DNA from 3 places in the Solidesulfovibrio carbinolicus genome. Region 3 is predicted to be linked to each of the others. Evidence: predicted binding sites of a transcription regulator. Region 3 holds the regulator's gene; each other region holds the start of a gene.

Region 1 (10,457 bases), 600 kb from region 3:
TGTGTTGGGCCACGATCTGGTTGGCGATGAAAAGCCCCAGTCCGGTGCCGCGCGAGCCTTTGGAGGAGAAAAACAGCGTAAACATGCGTTCCCGGGTGGACTGGTCCATGCCCACACCGTTGTCGGCGACCACGAAGGTCACGGCTTCGGCTGTTGCTTCCACGGTCAGGGTCACTTCGTGGAAGGCCTTGACCTTGTCTTCGGCGCAGGCGTCCACGGCGTTTTCGAGCAGGTTGACCATGGCCGAGGTCAGGGCCGTTTCGTCCATGGGCAGGGTGCCCTCGGCCTCGCCCAGGCGCAGGATGAAGGCCACGCCGCGGCTTTTGGCCTTGGCTTCGACGATGCCGGCCAGATCGCGGGCGAAGGTTTCGATGGAGACGGGGGCGAGTTCGGGTTCGCGCGATTTGGCGTACCACAGGATGTCGAGGACCATGTTGCGGATGCGTCCGATCTTGTCGGACACCACGCCCCAGCCGTCGCGCACGCGGGTCCAGTCCTCGCGGGACAGTCCGGTTTCGACCTTGAACATGCCGCCGTCGAGGGAGGTGAGCAGGCCTTTGACGCCGTGGGACATGGAGCCGAGCATGAGCCCAAGCGACGCGAGGTGGTCTTGCAGGGCCCGGATGGGGGTGATGTCGGCGGCGATTTCGATGACCTGGCTGGTTTCGCCGGCGGCGTCGGGGATGGGAGCGGTGCGCAAGAGCATGTTTTTGGCCGCGCCGCAGCGGGTGGAAACGACGGTTTCGCCTTCGTGGGACGCGCCGTCGTGGAAAGAGCTTTCGGCCGGGCAGTGTTCGCAGGGGTCGTCGCGGTGGGCAAAGAGTTTGTGGCAGGGGCCGGTTTCGGCCTCGCCGAAGTCGGCGCGCCATTGGCGGTTTGCCTCGACCACGGTGAAGTCCTGGTCCAGCACGGCGATGGCGCAGGGCACGGCGTCGAACAGGCGCTGGAACTTTTCGCGCACGGCCCGCAGTTCTTCCTGGAGCCGGCCCACCTCGGCCACGTCGGCGGCGATCTCGATGACCAGCTCCACCTGACCGTCCGTGCCAAAGACCGGGGCGGTATGGACCAGCACCGGAATCTCGCGGCCGTCCTTGTCGCGGAAGGTCTCGCGGCCGCGCTGGCCCTGGCCTTGCTCCACGGTGCGCCAGACCGGGCAGGCGTTGCCGCTGCCCTGGCGGTCGGCGTAGAGTTCCCAGCTCATCTTGCCCACCACCTCGCCCAGGCGCTGCCGGCCCAGGGTGTTTACGGCCACGATTTCGAGGTAGCGGTTGTGGATGACGATGCAGCAGGGCATCTGGTTGAAATAGCTCGGCCCCTGGTCGAAGGAGGCAATCAGCCCCTCGATGGCGCTGGCCACGCCCTCCACGGCCTGGCCCACGGCCATGCGGCGCTCCATCTCGACCAGGCGGGCGGATTTTTCGCGCACCAGCCGTTCGAGATTGCGGGTGTGTTCGGCGATCTGGCGGCGCATGGACACGCGGTCGGCGGCCCGGTGCAGGGCGGCGGTGAGCAGTTCGTCGCGCACGGGCTTGGTGAGGAAATCCAGGGCCTGGCGCTTGAGGCTTTCGATGGCCAGTTCCATGTCGCCGTGGCCGGAAATCATGATGACCTCGATCTCGGGATCAAGCGCCTTGACGCGCGAAAGCAGTTCGATGCCGTCCATGCCGGGCATCTTGATGTCGGTGAGCACGATGGAGGGCTTGAAGGTGGCGCACAGGTCCAGGGCTTCGCGGCCGCCGGGGGCGGTTTCCACGTCGTAGCCCAGGTCGGCGATGGAGAGGCTGAGGACTTCGCGGATGGCCTCGTCGTCGTCAACCAGCAGCACCTTCTCGTTCATGCGCCCTCTCCGAAAGTCTTGGCCGTCGCGTCATGGCGACGGCCGGCGGTGAAAAATAACCGCCGGCTGGCGGCGCGGCCTCCATGGCGGCCGATGGGCGGTCGGCCGACGCAAGTGTCCATGGAAGGCCGCGCCGCATGAGCCGGCGGGGGTAAGTGCCCAAGCGGGGACCGGGGAAGGGCGAAGCCGAGGGTCGAAGTCGGCGGCTTCCCGAAGTCGTCCTCAGGCTTATTCCCCAAGCATCTCCTTGACAAGGCGCAAGGTTTTGACCCGGTCCACAGGCTTGCTGATGACCGGCACGTTGCTGCCAAGGGCCGGTGGACGGGGGCCGACGCCGCTTATCACGACGACCGGAATCTCGGCCAGGCCGGGTTCCTTGCGCAGCTTCACGTAGAACAGGGTGCCGCCACGGGCGGGCATGTCCATGTCCAGGGTGATGAGGTCCGGGTTGTGGACCTGGGCCTGCTCCAGGCCGGCCACGCCGTCGGTGGCGGTGAAGGTGGTGAAGCCTTCGCCGTCGAAGAGGTCTTTTAAGTAGCTGACGACTTCGGGATCGTCGTCGATGATGAGTATCTTCTTGGCCATGATGGCATCCTCGTTTTGGTGGTCTTTAACGGGGGGCGGCTTCGCTTAATTTGCCCAGGCCCTTGGCCAGTTCCAGGGCGACGCCGATGCCGCGCTTGAGATCGGGATCGCCAAGCGCCTTGACCATGCCCAGGGGGCCGACGGGTTCGGCCTTGGTGAGATCCAGGCCGGCCGGCAGGTCGGTGAGCTTGTCGAGCAGTTCAAGCATCTTGGGATCGGACATCTTCTTGAGCAGGCCAATGAGCGCCACGAAGCTGTCGCCCATGGCGGCGATGTCGTCGGGGCCGTAATGGGCGGCGACCTTGGCGCGCACATCCATCATGGCGGCGTAGGTGCGGAACACGCCGCGCTGTTCCAGTTCGCCCAGGCTGCGGATGCCGGTGTGGACCATGGACTTGGCCAGAGGCTCCATGGTGTGCCACAGTTCAATGATGTTTTCGAGCTGCTCCAGGGCGTAGGCCAGGTTGCCGATGTTGCGCAGGAAGCGCTTGATCAGCACGAAGAGGTCTTCGAGCTGGAAACCGGCTTCCACGGACCCCAGTTCCTTGAGCAGGATTTTAAATCCCGACTTCATGAGCGGGTTCATGTCGTGGAACATCTCGCCCCGTTCCAGACGGGCGACCCGTTGTTCTTTCAGCTCCGCCTCGATGGACTCAAGGCGTTCAAGAATGCGTTCCTCGGTGGTCATTGGACGCACCTCCCTACAGCGCGCAAGCGCCCATGCGCTTTTTGCCGGCCATGAACATCTGGGGCTCCAGCGGCAGTTCCTTGCCCTTGAGCATCAGGTTGAAATACACCCACTTGAACATCATCTTGCCGCAGTAGTTGAGGAAGGATTCTTCCAAAAGCGACAGCGGCCCGATGCCCGGGAACGGGAATTTGCCCGGCAGCGGCTCGATCTTGTAGTTGAAGTCGATGAGCACGGCCTTTTCGTAGCCCGAGACGATGAAGCAGTTGGAATGGCCGTCGAATTCCGGCAGGGGCTCCAGACCGTCGATCTCGCGCAGGATGTTCCCCACCACGATCTCGGACTCGAAGTGGGCCACCGAGCCGGCCTTGGAGGTCGGGACGTTGGTGGCGTCGCCGATGATGTACATGTTCTCGTATTTCTTGGACTTCAGCGTGTGGTGGTCGGTGTCCATGTAGCCCATGGGATCGCCGATGTCGCTGTCGATGATGACCTGGGAGCCGAAGTTGGGCGGGATGGAGATGAGCAGGTCGTAATCGAGTTCCTCGCCCTTGTGGGACTCGATGGTTTTCTTGTCGGCGTTGACCTGGGCGATCTCGAAGTTGGGCACGATCTTGATGTTTTTCTCTTCGCACATCCGGCCCAGGATCTCGGCGGCCACGGGCTTGGTGAAGGCGCCGGTCAGCGGGGTCACCAGCTCGATCTCGATGTTGCAGCGGCTGTCCTGGGTCATGAAGAACCAGTCGGCCAGGAACACGAACTCCAGAGGAGCCACCGGGCACTTGATGGGCATCTCGGCGATGTTGAGCACGAGCTTGCCTTTCTTAAAGTGCTTGAGCTTTTTCGCCAGGGCGATGGAGCCGTCCGGGGTGTAGAAGTTGTGGACGTCCTGTCCCCAGCCGTCGAGCATGCCGTCGATCTCGTCGGGCATGATGCGGCAGCCGGTGGCGACCACGATCCAGTCATAGGAGTGGGAGCCGCCCTTGCAGGTGACGACCTTCTTGACCGGATCGACGTTGGTGATCTCGTCCTGGACGAAATCGACGCCCGAGGGAATGAAGTCGGTCTGCGGCTTGATGCAGTCCTTGATGTCGTAGATGCCAAACGGCACGAAAAGCCAGCCCGGCTGATAGTGGTGCTGCCAGGTGCGGTCGATGATGGTGATCTTCCATTCCCGGGGATCGAGCTTCTTGCGGAGCTGGGTGGCCACCATGACGCCGCCGGCGCCCGAGCCAAGGATCAACAGCTTTTTCATCATTGCCTCGCTTTGAGGAGTTGTTGGTTGGGCAGGGTCGCGGCGCGTCGGTTGCGGCCGCGTAACCTGACCTTCCCCAAAGCAAGGGCTGGTCCAACTTGGCGCGATGTCTTTAACGTGTTTATTTTGAAGGATTTATTTGGATATGGCCAGGCGGCCGGGGCGGTCCGGCCAGCGGGGGCTGGAGCAACAAAACTTGTCGCAACTCGGGTTTGTGTTGCTAATTTATCTAAAATATTGAAGTTTTAATTCATACGGTCTTTGTCAGCAAATGTTGACGGTCAAGGGATGTTGTCGCGGGGCGGGGGCGTTGGCCGCGAGTCGGCGTCCGGGGCAGCGTATGGCCCAAACGACAAGCCGCCCGGACCCTGGTTTGCCGTAGCAAGCCGGGGGCCGGGCGGCCGGTGGTTCATGTGGTGCAGGCGGAGAGCCGCCGGGGACGGTGAGCGGTTTGGGGCCGCGCGCGCCCCGTCAGCGGGGCCGGGTGGCTTGGCGGCGGTCGTAGACGGCGCGGATGGCCCCTTCGAGTTCCTCGGTGGGGCAGGGCTTGAGCAGATAATCGGCCGCGCCGCCGGCGATCATGGTCGAGGCGATGTCCACCGAGGCGTGGCCGGTGAGCACCAGCACCTCGGCCTCGGGGCAGGCGGCGCGCAACAGCGGCAACGCGTCGGCCCCGGTCATGCCGGGCATTTTGACGTCCAGCACGATGACGTCGCAGGGGGCTTGCGCCAAAAGCTCCAGGGCGGCCGGGCCGCTGCCGGCCTCGCGCACGACAAAGCCGTGGCGGCCAAGGAGCTTGGCCAGGGTTTCGCGGAACCGTTCCTCGTCATCGACAATAAGGACGCGGATGGGGTCGGCCATGGGGTTCTCCGTGGCGAATCGGGCGTTGGTTACAGGGGGAGGCTGACGGTGAAAACCGAGCCTTTGCCAACGGCGCTTTGGGCCGTGAGATTGCCGCCCAGGCGGGCGACGATGCCGTGGGACAGGGACAGGCCAAGGCCCGTGCCCTTGCCGGGTTCCTTGGTGGTGAAAAAGGGATCGAAGACCTTGGGCAGGTTTTCCGGGGGAATGCCGCAGCCAGTGTCGCGCACCTCGATGACGGCCCGTCCGTTTTGGCGGCCGGTGGCCAGGGTGATGGTTCCGCCTTCGGGGGTGGCGTGCAGGGCGTTGGTGAGGAGATTGAGGATGACCTGGCGCAACAGCGGCACGTCGGTGCGCATGGGCGGCAGGGACTGGTCGTAGTCGCGCCGGATGGCCACGCCGCGCCCGGCGGCCTCGCGCTCGACCAGAACGGCCATGTCCTCAATGACCCGCTCCAGGGCTTCCTCCTGGAGCACGGGTTCCATCTTGCGGGCGAAATTGAGGAGCTTGTGGGTGATCTGGCGGCAGCGGGCCACCTGCTTGCCGACCTGATCCAGGCAATCCTTGATGTCGGCCAGATCCTCCTGGGCCGGGCAGGCATTGGGGCCAAAGAGTTCCCGGGCCAGGTCGATTTCCTGGGTGATGATGGCCAGCGGGTTATTGATCTCGTGGGCGATGCCCGAGGACAGTTCGCCGATGGCGGCCAGCTTTTGGGAATGCAGGAGCCTGATGTCGAGCTCGTGGAGTTCGCGTTCGCCGCGTCGCACCCGCCGGGCCAGGGTCAGGGCCGAGCCGATGCAGATGGCCCCGGCGAAAAGGGCCAGCCCCACGCCGACCAGGGGCGGGGCGGCCAGGGCCGAGAGCACGGCCGCGCCGGCCAGCCCCGGGGCGAGCAGGGTATGGGGCCACAAGGGCGGCGCGTGTTCCCCGGGCAACAGCCCGGGAGCGTCAGGCGTCGGCCCGGGATTCATTAAGCTTTTTGCGCTCATAGGCCTTCTTGGCCTTTTCCAGCAATTCCCCAAAGTCCACGGGTTTAAGCACGTAGTCGTAGGCTCCAAGGGACATGCCCTGCATCCCGGATTCCACCGAGGCGTGGCCGGTGAGGATGATGACCTCGACCAGGGGGTGGCGCTTCTTGATTTCCTGAAGCACGGCCAGCCCATCCATGCCGGGCATGCGCATGTCCAGGATGACCACGTCAAAGGGTTCGCGCTCCAAAAACGCCAGGGCGTCAGGCCCGTTGCCGGCGGCGGTCACGGGAATCTGGCGGTAGGTGAACCGTTTGACCAGGGTTTCGATGAAATCGGCCTCGTCATCCACGGCCAAGACGCGAAGTCCCATCAGTACCTCTCTCCAGGCGTTCGGGTGTTGCGAACCCGGCGTCGGGCTGCCTGTTTGTTGCATGGGTGATCCGGTCGGTTTCGGTTTTTCGGGGCCATCCGCCGCCCGACCTCGCGGTCCGGCAGCGGCCAGGCCGGGGGACGCGCCGCGTGCGTCGCGGCGCGGACCTCCGGCCCCGGGGCGCAAGACTCAGACGGCCACGGGCAGGGTTATGCGGAACGTGGTGCCCTTGCCTTCCTCGCTGGCGACCTGGATGCGGCCGCCCAGCTTTTCGATGATGCTGTAGCTGATGGTCAGCCCAAGGCCGGTGCCTTCGCCGACTTTCTTGGTGGTGAAGAAGGGATCGAAGATCTTCTCCAGGGTTTCACGCGGGATGCCGTTGCCGGTGTCGGCGATGGCGATTTCCACTTCCGGCGTGTCGGGCAGCTTGCGCGTGGCGATGGTGATGGTGCCGTTTTTGTCGATGGCGTCGATGGCGTTGTCGAGGATGTTGAGGAAGACCTGCTGGAGCTGGGAAGCGTCGGATTCGATGTGGGGCAGGTCGGATTGGTAGTCGCGCACAAAGGCGATGCCCCGGAAGTTGGCCTCGTTTTCCAGAAACGACCGGGTCTGTTCCAGAAGCAGATTGACGTCGAGGTTCTCCTGGGTGGGCTCCATGCGCCGGGCGAACCCGAGCAGCCGGTGGGTGACGTCCTTGGCCCGGCGCACGTGGAACTCGATCTTGGCCACGGCGTCGGCGAATTCCTGGAAATTGGGGCTGGCCTTGATGTCCTCTTCGCTTAAGAGATCGCGCATCCAGCCGGCCTTTTCCATGATGATGGCCAGGGGATTGTTGACCTCGTGGGCCACGCCGGCGGCCAGCTTGCCCAGGGCGGCCATCTTGCTCGACTGGGTGAGCGAGGCGTCCAGGGTGGCCTTTTCCCGCTCGGCCCGGATGAGCTCGCGCACGGTGCCGTTGGCGATGAACACCGCGCCGATGACGATGAGCGTGCCGCCGCCGCACAGCAGCAAAATAAGGAGCCAGCGCGCCCGGTACAAGGGCAGCAGCTCCTCGCCCGGATCGTCCTTGATGACCAGCAGCCAGTCTTTGAGATTGAGCCAAGTCATGGCGTAGAGCGACACCTCGCCGCCGATGGTCAGCTCGTCCACCCGGGTGCCGGAAAATCGGGGGATGTCCGGGAAGGGCACGGTGTCGAACATGTCGTGGCCAAAGCGCGGCTTGGTCTGGAGCACGTGCTGGGCGTTTAACAGGAAGGCGTCGCCGGATTTGCCGAGCTGCACCGTGCGCACCAGGGAATCGAAGATGTCGGAGTCGATGGCGGCGCGCAGGACCCAGGTTCGCTCGCCCTCGCGGCGGCTGACGGCGATGTTGAAATGCGGGTATTTGCGAAAGCCCATGAACACGTCGCTGATGTGGATGCCCTTGGCCATGACCGTGCGGAACCAGTCCTCGCGGCTGTAGTCGATGCCGCGCAACTGGTAGGGGCCGACGTAGGAGACACAGATGCCGTTCTGGTCGATGACCTGCAGGTCGAGGAAAGACTTGCTGTGCAGCTGGAGCACGCCGAAAATGCGTTCGAGATACGCGTCGCCGGCCAGCTCGGCGTAGGATTCGGTCAGGGCCAGGTTGGAAAGCTGGGCCACGCGTTCGGTCAGAAACAGGTCGATGGTGACTTTCTTGTTGTCGGCCAGATTGCGCAGGTTGCCGTAGATCTTCTCGGTGTAGGTGTCGTAGAACTTGGCGTAGAGTCCAAGGCCGAGGCTTAAAAGCGGAATAAAGGAAAAGGCCAGGGTGACGGCGATGAGCTTTAGGCGCAGCCGGCTGAGTTCGTCCTGAATCATGGCAGTGGCCTCGCGGGAATGGGGACGCATGGGGCACGATAGCCCAGGGAGTTCGCAATGCAAAGGGTCATGGGGCGGCCTCGAAAAGGGGCAGAGCGACCTCGACGCGGACGCCCCGGCCGGGTAGGCCGTGGGCCGTGATGGCGCCGCCGTGGCGCTTGACCACGGCCCGGGCGGCGGCCAGGCCGATGCCCAGGCCCGGCATTTTGCCGGTGGTGACGTCGCCGAGCTGGAAAAATTTCTCAAAGACCGCTTCGCCCATGTCGGCGGGGATGCCCTGGCCGGTGTCTTCCACGGCGATGACGGCCAGCCCGTCCCGCACCCCGGCCCGGCAGGCGATCTGCCCGTCCTGGGTGAACTTCACGGCGTTGGACAGGAGCTGGTCGAAAACGAAGACCAGCCGGTCCCGGTCGCCGCGAAGGGGCGGCAGATCGCCGGGGATGTCGCGCACGAAAGCCAGCCCCTTGGCCTGCATCGCCGCCAGATGGGGAGCGGCCGCCCGGTCGAGGATCTCGGCCGGGGCCAGGGGCGTCGGGGCCAAGGGCAGATCGCCGGCGTCCAGGGCGGCCAGTTCCAGGACGTTGTCGATCAGCCCGGCGAGCTTGCGGCCTTCCTCCAGCATGATGGCCAGATTGTGGCGTAGGCGCTGGACCTCGGCGGCAATGTCCGGGGCGTGGCCGGCCTGTTCGGCCAGAGGGCCGCGTTCCAGGCGCTTGCGCATGACCTGGGCGAAGCCGACCATGGAGGTCAGCGGCGTTTTGAATTCGTGGGAGACGAGGCTTAAAAAATCGGTCTTGACCCGGCCCAGTTCCTCGGCCTGCTGCCGGGCGGCCTCGGCCTTGCACGCCTGGTCGGCGGCCTCGCGTTCCTTGCCGGCCAGTTCGCGGATGGTGTCCAGCAGATGGCTTTCCATGGCCGCGATGTCGGCGGCCAGATCCCGAAATTCGCCGGAATATTCGCTCGGATCCAGATTGGCGGTCTCGCCCCGGACCAGCCGCCGGGCATGGCGGCGAAGGCGATCCAGCGGCGTGGCCACGGCCCGGAACAGTCCCCAGGCGGCCAGGGCGACCAGGACCAGGACCGCGGCCTGGATGCCGAAATCGAGCAGGTCCGTGACCCGGGCGATGGCGTTTCGCCGGGTTTCGTAGGCGGCCCGCAAGGACTCGGTGACGGGCTCCAGGGCCCGGGCGGCGGACACGAACGAGGCCGTGGCCGCGCCGGCGTCTTCCAGGCGGCTGGCATAGTCGTCCAGGGCGGCGAGGTAGTCCCGGGCCGCGCGCGCGGTTTCGGGAAAAGGCCCGCTGTCGCGCAGGTGTTCGGCTTCGCGGGTCAACCGTCGGAGATTTTCCGCCGTTCCCGAGGCCAGCCAGCGTTTTTCCAGTCGGGCCACCCGGCCCACGGCCTCGGCCAGGGCCGGGTGGCTTTCGGGCAGGCGTTCCAGGGCCTGGGAGCTTTCCAGATACCGGGCGGTGGGATCGGCGGCGTCGCTCCCGCCCGGGGAGCCGGCGATGGCCTCGAACCCCCGGCGATAGGCGTCGAGCCGGGCCAGGGCCGCGTCGGACAAGGGATCGTGATCCGGGTCGATGGCGCGGATGGCCTCAATGGCGGTCACGGCGGCCTGCTGGTGGCGGAGCACGGCGGCCAGGGCCTCGGGATCGTGGCGCAGGAAGAAATTCTTTTCCTGGCGGCGCATCTCCAGGGCCTCAATGCGGGCGGCCACGGCCAAGCGCTCCAGGGCCAGGGTGCGCTCGGTGAGGCGGCCCTCCCGGATGTCCACGACAAACACCAAGGCGAAGCCGGCCACGATGACGGCGCACAGCGCTTGCAGCTTGCCCTTGACGCTTAGGGCCATGGGCGGACCCTGGTTGTGCTCACGACCGTCTCCCTGGGGCAGTTGCCGTTATCGGTGGCGGTAGCGGCCGCCGGGACGGCTCGTCCGGCGGGATGGGTCTTTTTTTAGCCCAAACGGCAAGAGGATGCCAGAATATTGTTCATAGTTTCACAAGTAGCCAGGGCAAGAAGTAACGCCCCTGCGCCGGACCGCCTGC
Region 2 (10,457 bases), 530 kb from region 3:
GCTCGTCATCTTCGGCGACACCTCGGTGACGGGCGTGGCCATCGGCAACCAGCTGCGGGCCGTGGAGCCGGACTTCGCCGGCCGGCTCACCTTCGAATACGAGGACAACCTGACGCTGACCGGCATCCTCGGCCGGGTCCGCGATCTGTCCGACGAGGCCATGATCTTTCTCATCCCTTTTTACAAGGATACCGAGAAGGACGTCTATTCCGTCAACGAGGTCCTCTCGGCCATCCGGGCCAATTCCGACGTGCCCATCTACAGCGCCTGGCAGTTCATGCTCGGCCACGGCATCGTCGGCGGGCGGCTGCACAGCGGTTTCGAGGAAGGCCGCATCGCCGCCGAGATGGCCGACAGGCTCCTGCACGGCACGCCCGTGGCCGAGCTGCCCATCGTCTCCAAAACCAACGACACGTTTATCTTCGACTTCCGCGAGATGCTGCGCCTGGGCATTACCACGGACAAACTGCCTACCGGCTTTACGCTCATAAACGAACCTTACCCCTTCTACCACATCAACATCGCGGTCTTCTGGACCATCATCATCAGCCTGCTCATCCTGTGCTACGTCATGGTCCTGCTCGTGACCAACATCCTGCGCCGTCGTTCGGTGGAGGAAAAAATCAAGGACCAGGTGTCGTTCCTGGAAACCCTGGTCAACACCATCCCCATTCCCATCTATTATAAGGACGAAGCCGGGCAATACCGTGGCTGCAACCCGGCCTTCCGGGCGCTTTGCGGCGCGGGCGACGATCCCCGGACCGTGGACGCCTGCGCCGGAGTGGCCGATTCGCCGCTGTCGCGCGCCCTTGACGCCGAAGACGCCGGGCTTTTGCGCGAACCCGGCGTGCGCATGGCCGAAACCGACATCGAAGCCGCCGACGGCACGCCCCACTCGGTCATCCTGCACCGGGCCGTCTACGAAAGCGCCAAGGGACAGATCGCCGGGCTTGTGGGCGTGCTCTACGACGTCTCGGAACTCAAGCGTGCCGCCGAGCGCCTGCGCCTGGCCGAGGAGAAATACCGCGGCATCTTCGAAAACTCGGCCCTGGGCATTTTCCGCATGACCCCCGATGGCGCGGCCGTGGACGTCAACCCGGCCATGCTGTCCATGCTCGGCGTCGACGATCTCGATACCTTGCTGCGCCGACGGGGCGACATGGTGGAGGTGCTTTTCGGCGGCCGGGAGCGCTTTACGGCGCTGATTGACTCGGCCGTGGACGAGGACGCCACGGCCCAGTTCGAGACCCGTTTCGTGCGGCCCGACGCCCGCCAGGTCACGGCCAACGTGACCATCCGGCTGGTGGCCGACCCGGAGGGCTATCTGGCCTTTGTCGAGGGCGTGGTGGAGGACGTGACCAAGCGCCACGAGGCCGAGCGGGCCCTGCGCGAATCCCAGGAAATGCTGCGTCTGGTCCTCGACAACATCCCCCAGCTTGTGTCCTGGAAGGACAAGGCCCTGCGCTACATGGGGGCCAACCGGGCCTTCATCGATTTCTTCGGCTTTGACGGCCTGGCCGACCTCATGGGCCGCGACGACGCCGCCTTGCCGCTTCGCCCCGAGGACGTGGACGCCGTGCGGGCCACGGACATCGACGTCATGCACCACAACCGCCCCGTCGCCGGGGAGCTGGCCGCCCGCAACGTCCGGGGCCTGGACGTGCTGCTCGAAATCAAGAAGGTGCCGCTCCACGACGACAGGGGGGCGGTGGTCGGCGTCCTGTCCACGGCCGAGGACGTGACCCAGAAGGTCAGCCTGGAGCGCCAGCTGCTCCAGTCGCAAAAAATGGAAGCCATCGGCACTCTGGCCGGCGGCATCGCCCACGACTTCAACAACATCCTCACCTCCATCATCAATTCCACCGAGCTGGCGCTCATGGACATGGACCCGGACGATCCCATGGAAGACGATCTGCGCCGGGTGCTCAAGGCCGGCGAGCGCGGCAGCCGGCTGGTCAAGCAGATACTCTCCTTCACCCGCCCGTCCCAGGCCGGGTTCGCGCCCATCAACGTGGCCGACGTGGTCAACGAGGCGGCCGGGCTGATCCGGGCCTCGCTGCCGCGCAACATCAAAATCGTGGTGGAAACCCCTGACGCGCCCGTGGCCTGCCGGGCCGACCCCACCCAGCTCCACCAGATCGTTATGAACCTGTGCACCAACGCCTTCCAGGCCATGCGTCCCACTGGCGGTGTCCTGGCCCTGAGGCTGACTGAGGACAGCCTGGACGAGGATCAGGCTGGGCAGGTGGGAACGCGGGCCGGACGTTGCGCCCGCATCATCGTGGCCGACACCGGCCCGGGCATTGCCGGCGACATCGTGGACAAGATCTTTGATCCGTTTTTCTCCACCAAGCAGAAAAACGAAGGCACGGGCCTGGGGCTGGCCGTGGTGCGCGGCATCGTCAAGAGCCACCGAGGCGGCGTGCGGGTAACGAGCGCCCCGGGAGAACACACCGTCTTTGACATCTTCCTGCCGCTGCTCGACGAGGGCGATGCGCCGGCCGCCGTGCCGCGCCCGGCCGCCAACCGGGGCCGCGACCGCATCCTTTTTGTCGAGGACGACGAGGACCAGCTCCTGACCATCCCGCGCGTCCTGGCCCAGCTCGGCCACGAGGTCACGGCCAAGCCCGGAGCCGCCCCGGCCCTGGCCGCCCTGGCCGAGGCTCCCGACGCCTTCGACGTGGTCATCACCGATTACGACATGCCCGACGCCAACGGCCTGGAACTGGCCAAACAGGTGGCCGAGATCGCCCCCCGCCTGCCCGTCATCCTCGTCTCGGGCCGCATGGGCGACATCGAGGACCGGGAACTGGCCGGCAACATCAAAAAGGTCGTGCTCAAGCCCTACAACCAGGCGATCATCTCGGCGGCCATCCGCGAGGTGCTCGACGCCAAACCCCAGACGATAGCCGCATGAAATCCGTTTGCATCATTGACGACGATCCCGAGGTCCGCGACACCATTGTAAGCCTTACGCGCAAGCTGGGCCTGAGCAGCGAGGCCGCCGGAGTCCTGGAGGCCGGCATGGAACTGCTCGCCCGCGAGAGCTTCGACGTGGTCTTTTTGGACGTCCGCCTGCCCGACGGCAACGGCCTGGCCGCCCTGCCGGCCATCAAGCGGCTGCCCGACGCGCCGGAAGTCATCATCCTCACCGGCATGGGCGACCCCGACGGCGCGGAACTGGCCATCCAGGAAGGCGTGTGGGACTATCTGGTCAAGCCCTCGCCCATCAAACAGATCATGCTGACCCTGCAAAGGGCGCTCAAATACCGCGAGGAGCGCCGGGGCGACCATGGCGCGCCGGTTTCCTTGAGCCTTTCCGGCTGCATCGCCGCCAGCCCCCGGATGCAGCCCTGTCTGGACCAGGTGGCCCGGGCCGCCGCCGCCTCCGCCGCCGTTTTGGTCACTGGCGAGACCGGGGCCGGCAAGGAGCTTTTCGCCCGCCTCATCCACGCCAACAGCGGCCGGGCCAAGAAGCCCTTCGTCACCGTGGACTGCGCTTCGCTCACCGAAACCTTGGTTGAGAGCACGCTTTTTGGCCACAAGAAAGGCGCGTTCACCGGGGCCGATGCCGACCGGGTGGGGCTGGTGCGCCTGGCCGACGGGGGGACGCTGTTTCTGGACGAAGTGGGCGAAATGCCGCTGTCTCTCCAAAAGACCTTTCTGCGGGTGCTCCACGAAAAGACCTTCCGACCGGTGGGGGGCATCGAGGAACTGCGCAGCGATTTTCGCCTCATCGCCGCCACCAACCGCGACCTGGCCGCCATGGTCGAGGCCGGGACGTTTCGGCGCGACCTCTACTTTCGCCTAAAGACCATCGAACTGGCCCTGCCCCCCTTGCGCTGCCGGGTGGAGGACATCAAACCCCTGGCCCTGGCCGCCGCCGACGCCCTGGCCGCCGAATACGCCCTGCCCCAGAAGGGCTTCGACGCCGAATTCATGGCCATCCTGGAAGCCTACGACTGGCCGGGCAACGTGCGCGAGCTGCGAAACGTCGTGGAGCGGGCCTTTCTGGCCTCGGGCCGGGAGAAAACCCTCTACTCCATGCACCTGCCCCAGGACGTGCGCATCAAGGTGACCAAGTCCATCCTGGAGCGCGGGATGCAATCCTGCAACAGGCCCGTGACGTCCCTGGCCTCGGGGTTTGGCCTTCCAGTGGAACCCGTGGGCCGGCGCACCCTCAAGGAATACAAGGAAGCCATGGAGCGCCGCTACCTGGAAGGCCTGCTGGCCGAACACGGCCGCGAAGTGGCCGCCATGGTGGAGATTTCCGGCCTTTCTCGATCCCACTTCTATGCCTTGCTCAAAAAAAACGGCCTGGCCGTCCCCGACCAGGACGCGGCCGGGGAGTAGCTTGGGAATTCAGGCACAAACTCGCCGACAAACCGGTTATCAAAATTCAGTTGTCAGATTCGCCCCCTCCGCCCGTCCAACGCCACGGCCCATGCCCGGACGCCCGGTGCAGGTGGTTGCCAGTCGTCGCCTGGACGTAACGGCTTGCCATTGCTCGCCACGCCACAGCCGTGTCGTCTTTTTCAGACTGTTCAAGTCTGAATAAAGCCAGACCCATTCCTTGGGACTTTTGGAACAAAGTCATTTTCAGCCCTTTTTACGTGCCAAAAAGCCTTGTCTGTGGCACGAAAGGGGTTGAACTCCCTGTCCCGGCGCAGCGCGGCTTGAAGCGTTAAGTCTGAAAAACCAGACTCAACTAATGCGTCTGAAAAATCAGACTAACCGCCTTTGGAGCAGCGCTTTACGAAGTCATACATTTCAGGGTATTAGCCCCTGAAGCCGCATCCGGCTTCTCGGATACGGCAACCCGCCTGGACCCGGAGCGGTTGCATCTTATCGGCAATTCATCGGAATTCTTGCATTTTGCCGTGATGGCACACGACTTGCCTATGCGGCAGGGTCGACCCGGCCTTGTCCCATTCGGTCGAACGACAACCTTTAAGGAGACAGCAGCATGGCCAAGAAGATGAAGAGCATGGACGGCAATACCGCCACCACGCACGTCGCCTACGCCTTGAGTGATACGGCGGCCATTTACCCCATCACCCCTTCGTCCACCATGGGCGAGATCGCGGACGAGTGGGCGGCCAAAGGCCTTAAAAACATCTTCGGCCAGACCGTCACCATCCGTGAAATGCAGTCCGAGGCCGGCGCGGCCGGCGCGGTCCACGGCTCCCTGGCCGCAGGCGCGTTGACCACCACCTTCACCGCCTCCCAGGGCCTGCTGCTTATGATCCCCAACATGTTCAAGATCGCCGGCGAACTGCTTCCCGGCGTCTTCCACGTGTCGGCCCGGGCCATCGCCACCCACGCCCTGTCGATTTTCGGCGACCACTCCGACGTCATGAGCGCCCGTTCCACTGGTTTTGCCATGCTGGCCTCGGCCTCGGTCCAGGAATGCATGGACCTGGCCCTGGTGTCGCACCTCTCGGCCATCGAATCGAGCGTCCCCTTTGTCCACTTTTTCGACGGCTTCCGCACCTCCCACGAGATCCAAAAAATCGAAGTCATCGACTACGAGGACATCAAGGCCCTGGTGCCCCACGAAAAAGTCGCCGCTTTCCGCGCCCGGGCCATGAACCCCGAGCATCCGGACCTGCGCGGCACGGCCCAGAACCCGGACATCTTCTTCCAGGGCCGCGAGCGCTCCAACCCTTACTATCAGGTGCTGCCCGGCATCGTGGCCGCCCAAATGGACAAGGTCGCCGCCGTCACCGGCCGCCCCTACAAGCTTTTTGACTACGTGGGCGCGCCCGACGCCGAGCGCGTCATCGTGGCCATGGGCTCGGGCTGCGAGACCATTGAGGAAGTGGTCAATTACCTGACCGCCAAGGGCGAGAAAGTCGGTCTGGTCAAGGTCCGCCTGTTTAGGCCCTTTGCCCCGGACTACCTGTTCAAGGTCATGCCGGCCTCGGCCAAGGTCGTCACCGTCCTTGACCGCTGCAAGGAGCCCGGCAGCCTCGGCGAGCCGCTCTACGAAGACATCTGCTCGGCCTACGTCGAACGCGGCGGTTCCATTCCCAAGCTCATGACCGGCCGCTATGGCTTGGGGTCCAAGGAATTCCGCCCGGGCATGGTCCAGGCGATCTTCGACAACATGGCCGCCGCCGCGCCCAAGCGCCACTTCGTGGTCGGCATCACCGACGACGTGTCCGGCCTGTCCCTGCCCTCGGCCGGCGTGCTGCCCACGGTCCCCGAAGGCACCGTGCAGTGCAAGTTCTGGGGTTTTGGCTCCGACGGCACCGTCGGCGCCAACAAGTCGGCCATCAAGATCATCGGCGACAACACCGACCTCTACGCCCAGGGCTACTTTGCCTACGACTCCAAGAAGTCCGGCGGCATCACCGTGTCGCACCTGCGCTTTGGCAAAAAGCCCATCCAGTCCACCTACCTGGTCGACGCGGCCGACTACATCGCCTGCCACAAGCCCAGCTATGTCAACACCTACGAGATCCTGGAAGGCATCAAGGACGGCGGCACCTTCGTGCTGAACTCCTCCTGGAACACCGCCGAGGAGTTGGAGAAAAACCTTCCCGGCCATATGCTTCGCACCATCGCCGCCAAGAAGATCAAGGTCTACAACATCGACGCCGTGGCCATCGGCGCCAAAGTCGGCCTGGGCGCGCGCATCAACATGATCATGCAGACGGCGTTTTTCAAGCTGGCCGGCGTGCTGCCCATCGAGGAAGCCATCAGCCTGCTCAAGGACTCCATCAATAAGACCTACGGCAACAAGGGCGAGAAAATCGTCAAGATGAACATCGACGCCGTGGACATGGCCATGGAAGGCCTAGTCGAGATCGCCGTCCCGGCCGCTTGGGCCAGCGTCGCCGACGCCCCGGCCGCCGCCATTAACGAGCCCGAGTACTTCAACAAGGTCATCCGCCCCATCCTGGCCCAAAAGGGCGACGACGTGCCGGTGTCGGCCTTTGCCGAAAACGGCTCTTTCCCGACGGCCACCGCCCAGTATGAAAAGCGCGGCGTGGCGATAAACATCCCCCACTGGATCAAGGAAAACTGCATCCAGTGCAACCAGTGCTCCTACGTGTGCCCCCACGCCACCATCCGGCCCTTCCTGGCCGACGAGGCCGAAATGGCCGGTGCGCCGGCTTCCTTCGACACCCTGCCGGCCACCGGCAAGGAGCTTAAGGGCCTGGCCTACCGCATGCAGGTCTTCCCCATGGACTGCATGGGCTGCGGCTCCTGCGCCGACGTCTGCCCGGCCAAGCAGAAGGCGCTCGTCATGAAGCCGCTGGAGACGGAGGCCGCCGATCAGGTCCCCAACCACGGCTTCGCCATGCAGCTCAAAAACAAGGGTTCGCTGGTCAAGCGCGAAAACCTTAAGGGCAGCCAGTTCTACCAGCCCCTGCTGGAGTTCTCGGGCGCTTGCGCCGGTTGCGGCGAGACCCCCTACGTCAAGCTCCTCACCCAGCTCTACGGTGAGCGCATGATGGTGGCCAACGCCACGGGTTGCTCCTCCATTTGGGGCGGCTCGGCTCCCACCGCTCCCTATGCCGTCAACGCCGACGGCCACGGCCCGGCCTGGAACAACTCCCTGTTCGAGGATGCCGCCGAATTCGGCTTTGGCTACAACATGGCGCTCGTCCAGCGTCGCCACAAACTGGCCGACAAGGTGACCGCCGCCCTGGAAGGCAGCCTCTCCGACGAACTGCGCGCCGCCATGGCCGGCTGGCTGGCCGGCAAGGACGACGCCGCCGCCTCGCGCCAGTACGGCGACCAGATGAAGTCCCTGCTCTCCGCCGCCGATCCGGTTCAGGCGTCCATCCTGGCCGACGCCGACCTCTTCACCAAGAAGTCCGTTTGGATTTTTGGCGGCGACGGTTGGGCCTACGACATCGGCTTCGGCGGCCTCGACCATGTCATCGCTTCTGGCGAGGACATCAACATCCTGGTCATGGACACCGAAGTCTACTCCAACACCGGCGGCCAGGCCTCCAAGGCCACCCCGCTGGGGGCCATCGCCAAGTTCGCCTCAGCCGGCAAGATGACCGGCAAAAAGGACTTGGCCCGCATGGCCATGACCTACGGCTACGTCTACGTGGCCTCAGTGGCCATGGGCGCGGACAAAAACCAGACCCTCAAGGCCTTCCTTGAAGCCGAAGCCCACAAGGGACCGTCCATCGTCATCGCCTACGCCCCCTGCATCAACCAGGGCATTAGAAAGGGCATGGGCAAGTCCATGGAAGAAGCCAAGCTGGCCGTGGAAACCGGCTATTGGCCGCTGTTCCGCTACAACCCCGACGCCAAGGCCGAGGGCAAGAACCCGCTGACCATCGATTCCAAGGCTCCGGCCGGCGACTTCCAGGGTTTCCTGGCTGGCGAAGTCCGCTACGCCGCCCTGGAGAAGATGCATCCCGAACTGTCCAAGAAGTACCGCGCCTCCATGGAGCAATCCTACATGGCGCGCTTCAAGCAGCTGCAATACCTGGCCGAGATGCCGGTCTTCGACGCGCCGGCCGCTGCCGGCGAGGCTGCCCATGGCGATGACCCGGCCTTTTGCGCCGCCGCTTCCACCGCCGAACACGCCCGCCCCGGCAACGGCGACCCGTGCGACGAAGGCCGTTCCGGCAAATAACGTAGCCAAGCGAGAAAAACGATGAGCAACCACCTGTCCCAGAAGTTCGAGGAAATCGTCGGCACGGGCAACGTCCTGGCCAGCGAGGTGGACCGCCACAATTACGCCTACGACGCGGCGGTCCTTCCCCCCCAGCTCCCGGCCTTGGCCGTGCGTCCGGAGACGCCCGAGGCTCTGGGACGGGTGGTTAAAACCTGCAATGAGCTCGGGCTGCCGCTGACCGTTCGCGGCTCGGGAACGAATTTAAGCGGCGGCACCATCCCCTCCGAAGGCGGGGTGGTGGTGCTGACCGGCGCGCTCAACAAGATCATTGAGATCAACGAAGCCGACATGTACGCCGTGGTCCAGACCGGCGTGGTCACGGCCAAGTTCGCCGCCGAGGTGGCCAAGCGGGGCCTTTTTTACCCGCCCGATCCGGGCAGCCAGGCCGTGTCCACCATGGGCGGCAACGTGGCCGAGAACGCCGGCGGCCTGCGCGGCCTCAAGTACGGCGTCACCAAGGACTACGTCATGGGCATGAGCTTCTATGACGTGGACGGCGAGCTGGTCAAAACCGGGTCGCGCACCGTCAAGTGCGTCACCGGCATGAACCTCCACGGCCTCATGGTCGGTTCCGAAGGCACCTTGGGCGTTTTCAACGAGATCATCTTGAAGCTCGTGCCGCCGCCCAAGGCCAGCAAGGCCATGATGGCCATCTTCGACGACCTGGGCAAAGCCTCGGAAACCGTGGCCGCCATCATCGCCGCCAAGATCGTCCCGGCGACCCTTGAGTACATGGACGACTTCACCATCAAGACCGTCGAGGACTTCGCCCACGCCGGGCTGCCCACCGACGCCAAGGCCCTGCTCTTAATCGAAGTGGACGGCCATCCGGCCCAGGTCGAGGACGAAGCCGCCGAGGTCGAGGCCATCTGCAAGCGCGTCGGCGCCACCCGCATCCAGGTGGCCAAGGACGCCGTCGAGCGCAACAAGGTCTGGGAAGCCCGCCGCGCCGCCCTATCGGCCCTGGCCCGGGTGCGCCCGACCACGGTGCTTGAGGACGCCACCGTGCCGCGCTCCAAGATCCCGGCCATGGTCGGGGCGCTGGAGAAGATCGCCGAGAAGTACAAACTGACCATCGGCACCTTCGGCCACGCCGGCGACGGCAACCTGCATCCCACCATCCTCACCGACAAGCGCGACCACGCCGAATTCACCCGGGTGGAAGCGGCCATCGACGAGATCTTCGACGTGGCCCTGTCCCTGGGCGGCACGCTGTCCGGCGAGCACGGCATCGGCATGGCCAAGTCCAAGTACATGGTCAAGGAAGTGGGCCAGGGTTCCATCATGTACGCCAAGCGCTTAAAGGCCGCCCTTGATCCCAAGAACATCCTCAATCCGGGCAAGATCACGGGGGCCTAACATGAGCGAGATGCGTCAGCTCGTTGGGCTGCTCAAACAGATCGATGACCAGCTCGTGGCCTGCATGCGCTGCGGCATGTGCCAGGCCGTGTGTCCCATCTACGCCGAGACCGGCTTGGAGGGACATGTGGCCCGGGGCAAGATCGCCCTGCTCGAATGTCTGGCCGACGAGGTCATCAAGGACCCGGCCGGAGTCAAGGAACGCCTGGACGCTTGTCTTTTGTGCGGTTCCTGCCAGGCCAACTGTCCAAGCGGCGTCAAGGCCTTGGACATCTTCTTCAAGGCCCGGGCCTTTTTGACCGGCTACTACGGCCTGCCGCCGGTCAAACGAGCCATCTTCCGGGGCCTTTTGCAAAACCCCAAGCTCTTCGACACCGTACTTGGCGTGGCCTCCAAGTTCCAGGGACTTTTCACCAAGCCGGTCAACGACATGCTGGGTTCGTCCTGC
Region 3 (10,457 bases):
ACAGGGCCACATGGGGACAGACTTGCCTCTTGCCCGGGGCGTAGTGGAGATTGCCAAGGTTCAAGTTGGCGAAATCGAACCCGTATTCGTAGGCGACCTGGGCATCGCGGCAACTGGCGAACAGGATCAGCGCCTCGGGCAGGTCCAGGGGCGCATGGCTGAAATAGCCGGCCAGATCGGCCACGGGCAGAAACACAATGGCCACGCCGTCGGGGATGGCCAGGGACATGATCTCCTGGCGGAGATGATCGGCGGCCAAGTCGTCGTTGACCACCACGATCCGGCTGGCGTGGGTAAACGGCAGCCAGGTCTCGATGATCTGGCCATGAACGAGGCGGTTGTCGATGCGCACGAAGGCCATGGCTACCCCTCGGCCACCTTTTTGCGCAGCACCTCGCCAGCCACGACGATGCCCTGGCAACCGGCCTGCTTGGCCTCCACGGCCAGGGTTTGCAGGGGACGGGTGCGCGAACCCAAAATTTTGATGAGCATGGGCAAATTGACGCCGGTGAGGACCTCAAGCTGGCCCGAACCCAGAAGCGACAGGCTCATGTTGGTGGGCGTGCCGCCGAACATGTCGGTCAGCACCAGCACCCCGCCGCCCTGGTCGGTATCCTTGATGGCGGCCTTCAGCGCGGCCAGGGATTCGTCCACGGCCTTGGTCAGATCGACGCTGACGGCCTGGCAGTGCTGCTGGGGGCCGAGGATGAACTCGGCGGCGGCAATGAGCCGCGACCCGTAGTCGGTGTGGGTGACGACCACCACGCCAACGGGCGCGTCCTTGAGGGGCTCGGCATTCATAGACAGGCATCCCGGAGCATGTCGCCCCCGTCTTGACGGTTTGAGACCGTCGGCATTGCATCCCGCTTCCGTCCCGGCCACGCCGCGCGGAAGCCCAAGATCTCACACGATAATCATCCGCGAACGAGACTGCCGGGCCGGCAAGGCGACCAGCCGGGATGGCGTCGCCATCGCCAAAAGCGAAAGCCCCTGGGCCGGGTAAACCGCCCCGCCGCTCTCGCCGGCAACCCCCGTTGCCGTAGCGCTTAAGACCTGCGGCCTAGCCGCGTTCAATGTGCCGATGTTCAAGGGAGATATTGTAGCCAGCCTTGGAGAGCGTGTCAAAGACCGACTCGGCCACGGCCACCGAACGGTGGCGGCCGCCGGTACAGCCAAAGGCCAGGGTCAGGCGGTAACGCCCTTCCTTGGCGTACAGCGGGAGCAGATAGAGCAGAAATTCGGTCAGCCGGCGCAAAAACTCCCGGCCCGGTTCCTCGGCCAGGACGTAATCGCGCACCGCCGCTTCCTTGCCCGTGCGCTCGCGCAGTTCCTTGTTGAAATAGGGATTGGGCAAAAAGCGCAGGTCGAAAACCATGTCGGCCTCGGAGGGCGGGCCGTACTTGAAGCCGAAGCTCATGACGTGGACCTTGAGGGTTCCGGCGGTGGGCCGGATGGAAGCCCATTTCTCCTGGAGCTTGCGGCGCAGATCGTGGATGGTGAAATGGGTGGTGTCCAGCACCATGTCGGCGGCGTCGCGAAGGGGGCGCATGCGTTCGCGCTCGGCCACGACCGCTTGCTCAAGGCCCCTCTCGGCGCTTTCCAAAGGATGCGGGCGGCGAGTAGTGGCGTAGCGGCGGATGATCTCGCCGTTGTCGGCCTCGAAAAAGATGATCTGGGTGAGGTCCTGTTTGCGCCGCACCTCGGCCAGGGTCGCGCCCCAGTCGGTGTCGAGGTCGGCTTGGCGCACGTCCATGCCCAGGGCCAGGCCTTTGTAGCGCTGGCCGCCCTTGTCGTCGAAAAGGCTCATGAGCTTGGGCACGAGGCTGACCGGCAACCCGTCCACGCAAAAAAAACCCAGGTCCTCGAAGACGCGAAGGGCTGTGGATTTTCCGGACCCGGACAGGCCGGTCAAGATAACGACGGGGAGTTCCCTGGCCGCATGTTCCATGGCATTCACCTTCCGGCCCAAGGGCTTAACAAATTTCCCGCGCGTTTGTGTGACGACAAACGCGCGGGAAACGTTTTTTCAGGCAGCCTTAGGCGGCGGCGAGCACCTGCCGCAAGGCCTCGTCGGTTTCGGCGGCCAAAAAGGCCCGCCGGAAGGATTCGTCGGACAAAAGCCGCGAGATGTGGGCCAGAATGCGCAAATGCAGGCCCGCGACATGCTCGGGCGCGAGCACCAGGAAGAAGATGCGGCAGGGCTTGAAGTCCAGCGCATCGAAGCTGACGCCCGCAAGGCTTCTCCCGACGACGATGACGATGCGTTCGAGGCTCTCCATCTTGCCGTGGGGAATGGCCACCCCGTCGCCGATGCCCGTGGTGCCGAGGTTTTCCCGGTCGAGCAGCACCTGATGGGCGCGTTTGGCGTCAAAATCGGGCCACTGCTTCTTGATGGGGGCCACGAGCTCGGCCAACACTTCGGACTTGGACTCCGACGCAAGATTCCCGATGACGAACTCGGGCTGGAGATAGTCCTCTAACCGCATCTAAGCGCCCGTTCCAGGATCGATGAGGCCGAAGTCGCCGTTGCGCAGGCGGTAGATGACGTTGGGCCGTTCGGTTTCGGAGTTGATGAACACCAAAAATTCGTACTTGAGGGCCTCAAGCTGCATGGCGGCTTCTTCCACGGCCATGGGCTTGGGCTGGTACTCGTCGGTTTCGATGATGGTGGGCACGCGGCCGCCGGCGGCGTCCTCGCTGATGCTGATGACGTCCATGCGGACCTGCTCCACGGTCTGGCGGCGGCGGTCCTTTTGCTTCTCGCGGAACTTCTTGGCCTGAGCCTCGATCTTGTCGAGGATCAGGTCAATGGTGGAGTACATGTCCTCGGAGGTTTCATGGGCCGAGATATGCATATTGTCGGCCAGGAAGATGACGTCGGCCATCTGCCGGGTCTTTTCCACGGCCAGGTTGACCTGGACTTCCGAGGTGTCGGTGGACGAGGTGTACTTGCCAAGCTTTTCAAAGCGCTTCCTGGCATAATCGCGCAAATGGTCAGACGGCTCGAAATTCTTGAAATTAAAGGTGATGTTCATAGAATCCTCCAGGCTGGCGTGGTGAGGGGCCGGAATCCCGGCCCGAAGCATCAGAAAACCGCCTTGCGCTTCGACGACGACTCGATTCCCATGGCCGTGCGGTACTTGGCCACGGTTCGCCGGGCGATGTTGATTTGCAGCTCGTCTTTGAGCATGTCGGCGATGGCCTCGTCGCTGATGGGCTTCTTGGCGTTCTCGCCGGAAATAATCCGCTTGATCATGGCCTTGACCGATTCGGAACCCACGGTGCCGCCGTCGTCGAGCTCCAGGGCGCTGTTGAAAAAGAACTTGAGCTCGAAAATGCCGTGGGGCGTGGCCACGTACTTGTTGGACGTGATGCGGCTGACGGTGGACTCATGCATGCTGATGTCGTCGGCCACGTCCTTGAGGATCAGCGGCCGCAGCCGGGTCACGCCGTCCTCGAAAAAGCCGCGCTGAAACTTCACGATGCTCTCCAAAACCTTATAAAGCGTGCGCTGGCGCTGGTACAGGCTCTTCATGAGCCACATGGCCGAACGCATCTTATCCTGGAGGTAGTCCTTGTCCTTGTCGTTTCGCGGCAGGCTGCCGTCGGTGTAGGACATGTTGAGTCCCAGGCGCGGCATCCCCTCCTCGTTGAGCAGGATGACGAAGTCCTCGCCGTACTTGTAGACGAAGGCGTCCGGGCTGACGTAGATCGGGTCGCCCGAACCATAGCTGGCCCCGGGCATGGGATCGAGGGTCTGGATCAGCTCCAGGTATTCCTTGAGCTTTTCCATGGTCAGGTGAAATTTCTTGGCCAGGGGCTTGTAGCGCTTCTTTTCGAGGTCTTCGAGATGCTCGCGAACGAGTTCGATCAGGATGGGATCGTCATAGCCGTAGACCTCGATTTGTATGAGCAGGCATTCGCTGGGAGTGCGGGCGGCCACGCCCACGGGATCGAAGCGCTGGAGACGGTGGAGCACCTTTTCGACATGGGCCGGGTCGGCGTTGGCCATGCCGGCGATTTCCTCCACCGTGGCCCGCAGATAGCCCGAGGAATTGAGGCTGCCGACGATGGTCTCGCCGATCTCGACTTCCTTGGCCGTAAAATTAGACAGGTGCATCTGCCAGCCGAGGTGGCCGTCGAGGGACGGCTTGGAGGCCAAACGGGCGTCGAAAGCCATGCCCTCCTCGGGCACTTCCAGGTCGCGGGACAGGGACTGCTTGCTCGTGCTGGCGAAATCGCCAAGGTAGTCGTCCCACTCGGCGTTTTTGAGCAGTTCCTTTTCGATGGCCGCGTCGGCTCCCGTGGGGCCGTTGTTGTCCTCGACCATGACGCGTTCGGGCTGGCGGTCCTCCTCGACGGATTCCTCCAGAAGAGGATTTTCCAAAAGCTCCTGCTGCACGCTTTCAAGCAGCTCCAGCCGCGACAGCTGCAAGAGCTTGATGGCTTGCTGCAGCTGGGGGGTCATCACCAGCTGTTGGGAAAGCTTGAGTTGCTGCCGCAGTTCCAGGGCCATGCTTACCGCCGTGCTCGAATGTCGTTGACGTTATCGGGAATTGTCTGTGGGCCTTGCCCGGACGAGGGCCACCCCGCCCAACAAAAACCATGCCACAATTGAAGCCTTGTGGCAATCGGCACTATCGGCCTTCAGCCGAGGAACCACTGGTAGGCGGCTTCCAACCGGCCCTTGGCGGCCAAAATATAACGCACGGCCTCGCGCACCGCGCCCTGCCCTCCCCCGCGCCGCGACACCCACAAGGCCAGATCAAGGATCTCCGGCTGGGCGTCGGCCACGGCCATGGGCAGCCCGACCAGCTCCATGGGGCCGGCGTCCACCCAATCGTCGCCGAGAAAGGCGGCCTGATGCGGGGCCAACCCGGCCCGGGCGAGAATGCCTTCCAGCACACCCACCTTGCGGTAGTGGCCGGGGTGGTACTCCTCGATGCCCAGTTCCCGCATCCGGGCGGCCACGGCCGGGCTGTCCAGGCCGCTTATGACCGCCACGGCCAGTCCCGCCGCCTGGGCCGCCTTGATGCCCAACCCGTCGTGGACATGGAAACGCTTGATCACCTCGCCCCGGGCATCGACGTAGATGCCGCCGTCGGTCATGACCCCATCAACGTCGAGCACCAGCAGCTCCACGTCCCGGGCGCGCGCAATGGCCAGTTTGGCGTCTTCGGACATAATAGACTCCCTTTGCGATACGACGGCCGCGAAGCGAAAAAGCAACGCCCTACCCTGGCCGCCGACAGGCGCAATCTAGCCCAAAAATCGCACCATGACCAGAAGATAAACGTTTTTAGAGCCTTGCCAAGCCATGCAGCCCTTTGGCCCAAAAAAAGTCCGGAGAAGCCGCCTTCCCCGGACCGAGCCATCTTTTTGCGCTTGGGCCGTCTAGCCCTTGTGCCGCTTGGCCGCGGCCACGAACTCGCGGAACAGCGGATGCGGACGCATGGGGCTGCTCTTGAATTCGGGATGGAACTGGCAGCCCAGGAACCAGGGATGGTCGGGCAGCTCCACCATCTCGACCAGTTCGCCGTCCGGGGACAGGCCGCTTAAGACCAAGCCGGCTTCCTCGAAATTGCCGGCGTAGGCCTTGTTGAACTCGTAGCGGTGGCGGTGGCGCTCGGAGATTTCCGACGCGCCGTAGGCGGCGGCCGCCTTGGTGCCCGGCGCGACCACGCAGGGATAGGCGCCCAGGCGCATGGTGCCGCCCTTGTCGCTGGTCGGGTCGCGGTGCTCGATGGTCTGGGTGCGGAAGTCGTACCACTCGCGCATGAGGTAGATGACCGGATGTTGCGTGGTCAGGTCGAACTCCTCGGAGTTGGCCCCGTCCAGGCCCAGCACGTTGCGGGCGTATTCGATGACCGCGCACTGCATGCCCAGGCAGATGCCGAAGAAGGGGATCTTCTTGGTGCGGGCGTATTCGATGGAGGCGATCTTGCCTTCCACCCCGCGCGAGCCGAAACCGCCGGGAACGAGGATGCCGTCAATGCCCGAAAGCGTGGCGGCCACGTTTTCCCGGGTCAGCTCCTCGGAGTTGACGTAAACGAAATTGACCGACACCCCGGCGTGGACGCCGCCGTGGACCAGGGATTCGTGAAGGCTCTTGTAGGCCTCCTTGAGGTCCACGTACTTGCCGACGATGGCGATGGACACAGTGCCGACCGGGTTTTCCAGGCGGTACATGAGGTCGCGCCAGGGTTCGAGTTCGGCGTTTTTGGCCGGCAGACGCAGCAAAATGGCGATTTTTTGGTCCACGCCCTCGCCATAGAGACGCAGCGGCAGCTCGTAGATGCTCTTGACGTCCACGGCCGTGAACACGGCGTCGGCATCGACGTCGCAAAAAAGCGCGATCTTCTGCTTGATGTCCCGGGCCAGATCCACTTCGCTGCGGCAGATGATGATGTCGGGCTGGATGCCGATGGAGCGCAGTTCCTTGACGCTGTGCTGGGTGGGCTTGGTTTTGACCTCCCCGGCCGTGCGCAGGTAGGGCACCAGCGTCAGGTGGATGTACAGGGCGTTTTCCTTGCCCAGTTCCATGCGCAGCTGGCGGATGGCCTCCAGGAAGGGCTGGCCCTCGATGTCGCCCACCGTGCCGCCGATTTCGATGATGGCCACATCCTCGTCAGTGGCGACGCCCAGGATGGAACGCTTGATCTCATCGGTGATGTGGGGGATCACCTGGACGGTGCCGCCCAGGTAGTCGCCCCGGCGCTCTTTCTGGATGACGCTGAAATAGATGCGCCCGGAGGTGAAGTTGTTGTTCTGGCTCATGGGCACGCCGAGGTAGCGCTCGTAATGCCCGAGGTCGAGGTCGGTTTCGGCCCCGTCGTCGGTGACGTACACTTCGCCGTGCTGGAACGGGTTCATGGTGCCGGGATCGACGTTGATGTAGGGATCGAGTTTCTGGATGGTGACCTTGAGTCCCCGGGCCTGGAGCAGCGCGCCGATGGAGGCGGCGGCGAGTCCCTTGCCCAGGGAGGACAGCACCCCTCCCGTAACGAAAATAAACTTGGTCTTCATGGCATGCCGTCCTTGTTTCACGGGTCCGTCCCGGCGACCCCGGCGGAATGCGCCCACCGCCAGGCCTTTGGCCCGGGCGCGGTTGACGCGGCCGGTGCGGCCCCGTATGTTCAGCCGCGCAAAGTAAGCTTTCGGAAGCAATTTTTCAAGGAACCCTTGGGAGGATTTCCCCGTATGCCCCAGGTGCGCACCCTCGTGATCACCGGTTTCGGCTCCAACTGCGAGGTCGAATCGGCCCATGCCGCCCGCATGGCCGGGTCCGATGTTACCGACATCGTATTCTTTTCCGACATCGTGGCCGGCCGGACAAGGATCGACGCCTACAATTTTTTGATTTTTCCCGGCGGGTTTCTCGACGGCGACGACCTTGGCGCGGCCCAGGCCGCAGCCGTGCGCTGGAAACATGCCCAGACCGCCGCAGGCGAACCGCTTCTTGACCAGCTGCGCGCCTTCTTCGACGCCGGAGGCCTTATCCTCGGCATCTGCAACGGCTTTCAGCTCCTCGTCAAGCTCGGCCTTCTGCCGGCCCTGGGCGGAGCCTACTTCGCCCGCCAGGTGAGCCTGGCCAACAACGACTCGGCCCGCTTCGAGGACCGTTGGGTGACGCTGCGGGCCAACCCGCAAAGCCCGTGCGTGTTTACCAAGGGCCTTTCGGTCATCGACCTGCCCGTGCGCCACGGCGAGGGCAAGCTCGTGCCCATGGAGCCGGCCGTCCTCGACGAACTTATGGCCAGCGGCGCCGTGGCCCTGCAGTACGCCGACCCGGCCACGGGCGCGGTCACCATGGACTATCCGGCCAACCCCAACGGTTCTCCCCAGGCCATTGCCGGACTGACCGACCCCACGGGCCGCATCCTGGGGCTCATGCCCCATCCCGAGGCCTTCAACCATCCGACCAACCACCCCGATTACACCCGGGGCGCGCGACCGACCCTGGGCACGGCTCTTTTCGAAAACGCCGTGGCCTATCTGCGCGCCGGGGCCTGATCGGGCTTTTCCGCCAGTCTACGGCCCGGCCGGGGACCTCCCGCGCCGGGCCGTTTTTGCCGCTGCCCATCCCAGGACGCCGTTGGCCAAGGTCGCAACCGCCGCCAAACGCGCAGCGTCGTCCAGATTTCGGCCTGTAAAGGCGTTGCCGCGTCCATGGTGTCGGACCTTCCGGCGACCAAGAAAGCCGTGTGCCCTGTACTTCTGGCCACCGTGCCGCCTCAACAAGAACCTCTATTACCGCGCTCCCCTTGCCGAGTGCGCCAGCCGGACAAACGCCATGGCCCTGGTTCCCGTCAGACGCTTCGACGCCGCCTGTGGCGAACTGCCCGCCCCGCCGCCGGGCTGGCCGGATTTCGAGGCGGTGATGGCCCTGGCCCTGGCCGAGGCCCGGGCGGCGGCGGTTCTGGGCGAGACGCCGGTGGGCGCTGTTTTGCTCTCCGCCGACGGCGAACTGCTGGCCCGGGCCGGCAACGCGCCCATCACCACAAACGATCCCACGGCCCACGCCGAGATGCGGGTCTTGCGCCAGGCGGCGGCCAAGGTCGGCAACTACCGGCTGCCGGGCACGATCCTGGCCGTGACCCTGGAGCCGTGCCTCATGTGCCTGGGGGCCATGATCCACGCCCGTGTGGGCCTGCTCGTCTATGGCGCGACCGACCCGCGCACCGGGGTCGTCGATTCCCGGCTGCCCGGCCCGGACCTGCCCTTTTTCAACCACCACTTCGACGTCGTGTCCGGAATCATGGCCGGGGAATGCGGCGGACTGTTGCGGGATTTTTTCCGGGAAAAGCGGCGCGGTGGAGCGGGTTGAGGCGTGATTGCGGCCCACGCGAAAAAATGCTTGCCAACCAGCCGGGCCGAGGATAATTTGCCGACTCCCTTCCAGCTCTCTGTGCGGAGAGGTACCGAAGTGGTCGTAACGGGCCCGACTCGAAATCGGGTTGCGGGTTAATAGCCTGCACGTGGGTTCGAATCCCACCCTCTCCGCCAATTGATCAACAAAACAAGCTAGTTACAATATCCAGCGACGCACAAACGCCGCTGATTTCTTGCGTCCCAATACGGCCTGCCCCACGACCTCTTCCCTCTCCCGCAAATAAAAATTACGCCCTCGCCCCGCGGTTCTACGCCGCCCCCATGTCCCAGGGTTGTAGCCGGGCCATCGACAGCCCCTTGAAGGAGGTTTTCGATGGATACGCTCTGTTGCGTCCTCACCCTGCCTTGTCGTCGGTCTTTTCGGCCTGATCGAAAGGCTTAATCGGCTGGACAGGAGTTGACCATGGGTCTTGTCGTCCTGACCCTTGAGGCGACCGACATCGACGATTGGGCCTGGGCCAAAACAAACTCGGGATAGCTGGAGCGAAACAGTTGCCTAGCCTGCCCCAGGCTGTCCACCACGGATTCGGCGGCTGGGATGCCCGCTTCCTCCAGGCAGCGTTCCACCGCTTCAATGACGGCAAAGTTGAACGTCAGGCAGGCCGACTCCACGAGGGCCACAAGGGCCTGGACGTCATTGTTGCGGACCAAGCGGCGCAGATAGCCGCCCATAGAGCCGGCATCCCAGGCATAGCCCAGGGCCTGGGCGATGGTGACGTCGTTGCTCCCGCCGTTTGCGCCGGGCTGGTCGAGCAGGCCGGCCATGTCGAGGTGCCCGCCGGGCACATTAAAGGCCAGTACGGCCAGCCGGGCCTCCTCGGCGCAGCCGGCGGCCACGGCGCGAACCAGATGCGGTTGCGCCAGGGTGAAAAACAGCTTGGCGCAGGCATTGCCCTTGCGCCAGCGCTCCCGGGAGTGGGCGTCCAGCACAGCGCCGGCTGACGCTCCCGGAGCGCTCGCACTGCGCAAATAGTCGTCTATCCGCTGCAAAACGGCCATGTCTCCGGCCTTCCACAGCGTCTTGCATTGCGCATAATGCAACACAAAGAGCGATTCCTGAGGCGTATTGAGAAAAAAAGGCTGCAACGATCCCAACACATACTGACAATGCTGATATTCGACATAATCAGGATCAGAAAGCAGCTGATTTTGAAATATGTCGCAACATTGCTCCATAATGATTGCAGTTTGCGCTTCCTTGACGGCATAGCCGCGTATACCCAGACGTGTCTCTGGCTTCTCCAGTTCTTCCAGCTGTTGTTCGATGGCCGTTCCGCGATAGCAGGTCAATTTGGAATTGATGGATTGCAGTGATGGAAAATCGATGTCCTTCATGACGCTTATCGTCTGCCGCATCTCGGAAGCGCTGGTCCAGGGATCGAAGAAAATAAACCCCGGATTGATGGTTATGTCCAGATCGTTAAGGACGGCAATGGCCCGTATGTGCCCCTCAACGGTCTCCTTCTTGTTATAGCGATCAAGGACAGCCTGGGAAAACGACTCTATACCGAGAAAAACACCCGCTAAGCCGGCAGACTTCAGACTATTGATGAGTCGTTTGTCGA

The links. Region 3 encodes sigma-54, which starts transcription at its own class of promoters, with help from an activator protein. Its sites were predicted from a motif close to CTGGCACGGNNNNTGCTT; they were not measured.
Region 1: sqr (type III sulfide quinone reductase, selenoprotein subtype) is a predicted target of sigma-54. The motif match lies at 4,445-4,462, and genes of this name have one in related genera.
Region 2: nifJ (pyruvate:ferredoxin (flavodoxin) oxidoreductase) is a predicted target of sigma-54. The motif match lies at 4,884-4,901, and genes of this name have one in related genera.

What each region holds. Positions count from the first base shown of each region.
Region 1 is NZ_CP026538.1:3,299,462-3,309,918, reverse strand. Features, by position in the region: gene C3Y92_RS14745 (hybrid sensor histidine kinase/response regulator) at 1-1,837, opposite strand, end outside; gene C3Y92_RS14740 (response regulator) at 2,066-2,422, opposite strand; gene C3Y92_RS14735 (DUF1641 domain-containing protein) at 2,448-3,110, opposite strand; gene sqr (type III sulfide quinone reductase, selenoprotein subtype) at 3,124-4,365, opposite strand; gene C3Y92_RS14725 (response regulator) at 4,837-5,226, opposite strand; gene C3Y92_RS14720 (sensor histidine kinase) at 5,256-6,215, opposite strand; gene C3Y92_RS14715 (response regulator) at 6,175-6,567, opposite strand; gene C3Y92_RS14710 (sensor histidine kinase) at 6,757-8,409, opposite strand; gene C3Y92_RS14705 (sensor histidine kinase) at 8,477-10,261, opposite strand.
Region 2 is NZ_CP026538.1:2,175,421-2,185,877, reverse strand. Features, by position in the region: gene C3Y92_RS09710 (PAS domain S-box protein) at 1-2,917, shown strand, start outside; gene C3Y92_RS09705 (sigma-54-dependent transcriptional regulator) at 2,914-4,353, shown strand; gene nifJ (pyruvate:ferredoxin (flavodoxin) oxidoreductase) at 4,967-8,608, shown strand; gene C3Y92_RS09695 (FAD-binding oxidoreductase) at 8,630-10,009, shown strand; gene C3Y92_RS09690 ((Fe-S)-binding protein) at 10,011-10,457, shown strand, end outside.
Region 3 is NZ_CP026538.1:2,703,176-2,713,632, forward strand. Features, by position in the region: gene C3Y92_RS12150 (PTS sugar transporter subunit IIB) at 1-361, opposite strand, end outside; gene C3Y92_RS12155 (PTS sugar transporter subunit IIA) at 364-801, opposite strand; gene rapZ (RNase adapter RapZ) at 1,061-1,948, opposite strand; gene C3Y92_RS12165 (PTS sugar transporter subunit IIA) at 2,037-2,486, opposite strand; gene hpf (ribosome hibernation-promoting factor, HPF/YfiA family) at 2,487-3,035, opposite strand; gene rpoN (RNA polymerase factor sigma-54) at 3,086-4,516, opposite strand; gene C3Y92_RS12180 (KdsC family phosphatase) at 4,648-5,184, opposite strand; gene C3Y92_RS12185 (CTP synthase) at 5,395-7,026, opposite strand; gene C3Y92_RS12190 (phosphoribosylformylglycinamidine synthase subunit PurQ) at 7,201-8,013, shown strand; gene C3Y92_RS12195 (nucleoside deaminase) at 8,294-8,827, shown strand; tRNA gene C3Y92_RS12200 (tRNA-Ser) at 8,913-9,006, shown strand; gene C3Y92_RS12205 (B12-binding domain-containing radical SAM protein) at 9,271-10,457, opposite strand, start outside.